One region of the Rhizobium sp. SL42 genome, then DNA from elsewhere that is predicted to be linked to it. Evidence: predicted binding sites of a transcription regulator. Region 1 holds the regulator's gene; the other holds the start of a gene.

Region 1 (2,399 bases):
GCAGGCCGCCCGCGTTTCCCAGCGCACGGCCATGTTCCATCTCGGCCTTCTGGTCGAGGAAAACGATACGGACAAGATGTTCACCAATCCGGATGACCAGCGCACCCAGGACTACATCATGGGTCGCTTCGGCTGAGGCGCACCCAGCGCGCTTCGTCTCAATCCAATTCAAGGAATGCGTTTATGGCTTCTTCCCACATCTACTCGGCCTTTGACGAGGAACTGAAATACCTGATGCGCCGCATCTCGGAAATGGGCGGCATGGCAGAACAGATGGTCGCTGAAAGCGTCCGCGCTCTGGTCAACACCGACGGCGCTCTGGCCCAGAAGGTCATCTCCGACGACGTCGTCATGGATGCGACCGAGCGTGAAATCGGCGACAAGGCGATCGTCATGATCGCGCGTCGCCAGCCGATGGCAGCCGATCTTCGCGAAATCATCGGTGCGCTGCGCATCGCCAGCGATCTGGAACGCGTCGGCGACCTCGGCAAGAGCAATTGCAAGCGCGTCATGGCGGTCCAGAGCTCGGGCATCCCGCGCAAGCTCGCCCGTGGCATCGAGCATCTGTCGGATCTTGCCCTTGCCCAGCTCAAGGAAGTGCTCGACGTCTACACCACCCGTTCGGCGGAAAAGGCGAAATCCATTCGCGATCGCGATGAAGAGATCGACTCCATGTACACCTCGCTGTTCCGCGAGCTGCTGACCTACATGATGGAAGATCCGCGCAACATCACCAGCTGCACGCATCTGCTTTTCTGCGCCAAGAACATCGAGCGTATCGGCGACCACGCGACCAATATCGCCGAAACCATCTACTACATGACGACCGGTGCCCAGCCCGAGGGTGAGCGTCCGAAGGAAGACCTCACGTCCTCTGTCGGCGCGATCAACGAGTAAGCCGTCACTAACGGGGTTTTGCCTTTCATGTTGCCGAAAATAGCTGTCGTAGAGGACGAGGAGGCGCTCAGCGTCCTCCTCCGCTACAATCTCGAGGCCGAAGGTTACGAGGTCGAGACGATCCTGCGTGGGGATGAAGCCGAGCTTCGTCTGCAGGAGCGCGTGCCGGATCTGTTGATCCTGGACTGGATGCTGCCGGGCGTTTCCGGCATCGAGCTTTGCCGTCGCCTGCGGGTGCGCCCGGAAACCGAGCGTCTGCCGATCATCATGTTGACGGCCCGGGGTGAGGAAAGCGAACGCGTCCGTGGCCTGGCGACCGGCGCCGACGACTATGTCGTCAAGCCGTTCTCGACTCCGGAACTGATGGCACGCGTCAAGGCCATGCTGCGCCGTGCCAAACCCGAGGTTCTGTCCAGTGTCCTGCGCTGCGGCGATATCGAGCTGGACCGCGAGACCCACCGGGTTCATCGCAAGAGCCGCGAAGTGCGCCTCGGCCCGACGGAATTCCGGTTGCTGGAATTCCTGATGGCCTCGCCCAGCCGCGTCTTTTCCCGCTCGCAACTGCTCGACGGCGTCTGGGGTCATGACATCTATGTCGACGAACGCACGGTCGACGTGCATGTCGGGCGCCTGCGCAAGGCTCTGAACTTCTCCAACATGCAGGATGTCATCCGCACCGTCCGCGGCGCGGGTTATTCAATGGAAGTCTGAGCATTGCGCCACCGGCATCCGGGCAATAAAAAACGGGCTCGAAAGCCCGTTTTTTTATGTCTGGTCTTTGGCTTCGGCGCTCGCCGTCAGCCCTCAGCGGGCTGCCCTGCGACGTTCGCTTACCGGCTGGTAGGCCATCTTGGCATGATAGCCGCAATACGGCGACGCATCGTTGATTTCGCAACCGCAGAAGTGGAAGTCATCCTTCATCGGGTCGCCGATCGGCCACTTGCAGGTGCGCTCGGTCAGTTCGGTCAATGCCAGGCGACGGGAAATCGGCACCACGACATTCGACGGACGCGAAACTTCGACTTCCTCGAAGATATCGACTTCGATCTCTTCTTTCAGCATGTTGCCGCCGGCCGCGCGGGTAACGGTACGGGTGGTTGTAGTGGCGCGGCCCTGGAATGTGGTCGGACGCTGTGTAGCCGGTGCAGGGCGCTTGGCCGGGCGGGCTGCCGATGTGCTGCCGCCTGCCTTGGCGCGGCCCGGCAGGTTCAGCCGGTGTACCTTGCCGATGACGGCGTTGCGGCTGACGCCGCCCAATTGCGCTGCGATCTGGCTCGCGCTCAAGCCTTCGGCCCAGAGGCGCTTTAGTCTCTCGACGCGTTCATCAGTCCAATTCATGCCGTATTTCTCCGCCGCTCGCGTGTATGATGGCAGAATCCCTCACCGTTGCTTCGAACGAATTCGAAACAAAAACCGCCTCGTTACTGTCGGTGACTATTTCCGCCGCATTGCTCAATTTATTGAATGTTAACCTACTGGTCGGGTGACTCTGTGACAAGAGT
Region 2 (2,399 bases), 1.8 Mb from region 1:
TCGCCGATCGAGAAGCGATCCGCCGTCTGCCAGCGCTGCGGCAGGCTATTGCCGGCATGGAAGACATGGCCGCATTCGAGCCGGCCGTCGGTCTGGCAATAAAAATGATCGCCAAAGGCGGTCGAATAAGGCATATCGCCGTCGTGCCAGGTCAGCGGCTGTGCGCTCTCGCCGGGTTCCGGCGTCATATTGGAATGGGTCATGCAATGTCCGATAAATCGGCTTCGATCTCCGGTCAATTGCAGACCGACCTGCTGATCATCGGCGGCGGCATCATGGGCCTATGGGCAGCCATGCAGGCCGAGCGACGCGGGATCCGGACTTTGCTGCTCGATGGCGGACCTTTCGCCGGCGGCGCAAGCGGCGGTCTGCTCGGCGCGCTGATGCCGCATATGCCGGATAAATGGAACGACAAGAAGCAGTTGCAATTCGACGCCTTGCTGTCGCTGGAGAGTGAAATCGCGGCGCTTGAAGCCGAAACCGGGCTTTCTGCCGGTTACCGGCGCTCGGGCCGGCTGATCCCTTTGCCGAAGCCGCATCTGCGCGCGATTGCCGAGCGGCATTCCAGTGAAGCGCTGAGCAACTGGCATCAAGGTGACGATCAGTTCTTCTGGAATGTCATGGAAATCTCTCCCTCTGTAGCCGGATGGCCGGCGGATGAGTTTTCGGCCGGCGGACTGGTGCTGGATACGTTTGCGGCGCGCGTTTCGCCGCGCGGCTTGACGCGGATGATCGCCCGAAGGCTGGGCCGCGCCGAATATGTGCGGATCATCGAATTTTGCCGTGTCGAGCGCATCGACCCCGCCTCCGGGACCGCGATCCTTGGCGACGGTTCGGTCATCGCCTTCGGCCATGTGGTGATTGCCGCAGGATGCCAGTCCTTTCCGCTGCTGTCATCGTTCGGGCCCAAGCTTGAAAAGCCGCTCGGTCAGCCGGTCAAGGGGCAGGCGGCATTGCTGCGGGCGGATGTCTCGTCGGACCTGCCCCTGCTTTATCTGGACGGGCTCTACATCGTGCCACACGAGGGCGGACAGGTGGCGATCGGCAGCACCAGCGAGAACTGCTTCGACGAGCCTTATTCCACAGACGGAATGCTGGACGATCTGCTTGCCCGCGCATGCCAGCTCGCGCCGGTGCTTGGCGGAGCCGAGGTGATCGAGCGCTGGGCCGGACTTAGGCCCAAGGCGGTGGATCGAGACCCGATGGTCGGAATACATCCGGAGGCCGAAAGGGTGGTCGCGTTGACCGGTGGTTTCAAGGTCAGCTTCGGTCTCGCGCATGTGCTGGCGGATGCAGCGCTTGATGCGGTGGAAGGCAAGGCGATGGCCCTGCCGGAGAGTTTTTCGCTCGCGCACCATCTGCGCGTGGCCGCTGGCTGAGCCGGTCCCTGCCCCCTGTCAAAACCGTGTGGAAGCATGGGGCCGATGCAGCTTTGCATGGATCAGTATTGATAGGTCCGATGCTTGAGTTCTTCGTCATACTGTCACGCAAATCACCTAACCACTGGGTTGTAACGGCACATGCTAATGTGCCTTCAGCGCGCCAGGATGAGGTGATCGCATGCGCTATGCCATATGTTTCACACCGCCTTCCGGGGACCCCTTGACGCTGGCTGCGGCCAGTTGGCTCGGGCGTAACGTCTATTCCGGCTATCCTGCGGATCATCCGGGCCTGAAAGGGCTCGGCATCCACGAAATTGCCTTTCATACGGCCATGCCGAGGCGCGTCGGCTTCCATGCAACGTTCAAAGCACCATTCAGGCTGAGCGAGGGCAGCAGTGAAACCGCGCTGTTGCGCGAACTGATGCATTTTGCCGGGACCATGGAGCCAGTGGTCCTGGACGGGTTGAATGTTGGTCGGATCGGTGACGTCTACGGTCTCGTGCTGGACCGCCCATGCGCGGAGATCGACTATCTCGCGGCCTCAGTGGTCCAGGCATTTGATGGCTTCCGAGCCCCGCTGACCGAGATGGAAATCGAACGCCGCAATCCGGAGCGTCTGTCGGCGCCGCAATTTTCCAATCTGCATCGCTGGGGCCATGCCTATGTCATGGACGAGTTTCGATTTCATATGACCCTGACCGGGCCACTTCTTGCGCGCGATTTCTCGCGTATCGAACAGGCGATGCGGGCGCATTTCGATCAGTCCCTCAGCGAGCCGGTCGTGGTCTCCAATCTGGCGCTGTTCATTGAGCCGGAGCAGGGCGCTCCGTTCGTCGTGCATTCGCTGCATCCGATGGGCCGGGTGTCCAATCGCAAGATCGCCTGATCCAATTTGCTGCTGCGCTGCAGCGAGAAACGGTCTTTTGCGTCTCGACAGAAGACCTCCGCCTGCTTAGCCTCTGAGCCAAAATAGCAGAGGTGATTTGATGACGGCAGAGACTTATCCGCGCGATCTCG

What was found. Region 1 encodes PhoB, which activates phosphate uptake and scavenging genes when phosphate is short. Its sites were predicted from a motif close to TGTCATNNANCTGTCAT; they were not measured.
Region 2: a site for PhoB is predicted at 1,471-1,487, ahead of IM739_RS16315 (DUF1045 domain-containing protein). Genes of this name have one in related genera too.

What each region holds. Positions count from the first base shown of each region.
Region 1 covers NZ_CP063397.1:1,143,855-1,146,253, forward strand. The annotation lists gene pstB (phosphate ABC transporter ATP-binding protein PstB) at 1-136, shown strand, start outside; gene phoU (phosphate signaling complex protein PhoU) at 184-897, shown strand; gene phoB (phosphate regulon transcriptional regulator PhoB) at 925-1,608, shown strand; gene IM739_RS05345 (GcrA family cell cycle regulator) at 1,702-2,235, opposite strand.
Region 2 covers NZ_CP063397.1:3,454,022-3,456,420, reverse strand. The annotation lists gene mnmD (tRNA (5-methylaminomethyl-2-thiouridine)(34)-methyltransferase MnmD) at 1-203, opposite strand, end outside; gene IM739_RS16320 (NAD(P)/FAD-dependent oxidoreductase) at 207-1,379, shown strand; gene IM739_RS16315 (DUF1045 domain-containing protein) at 1,561-2,268, shown strand; gene puuE (allantoinase PuuE) at 2,369-2,399, shown strand, end outside.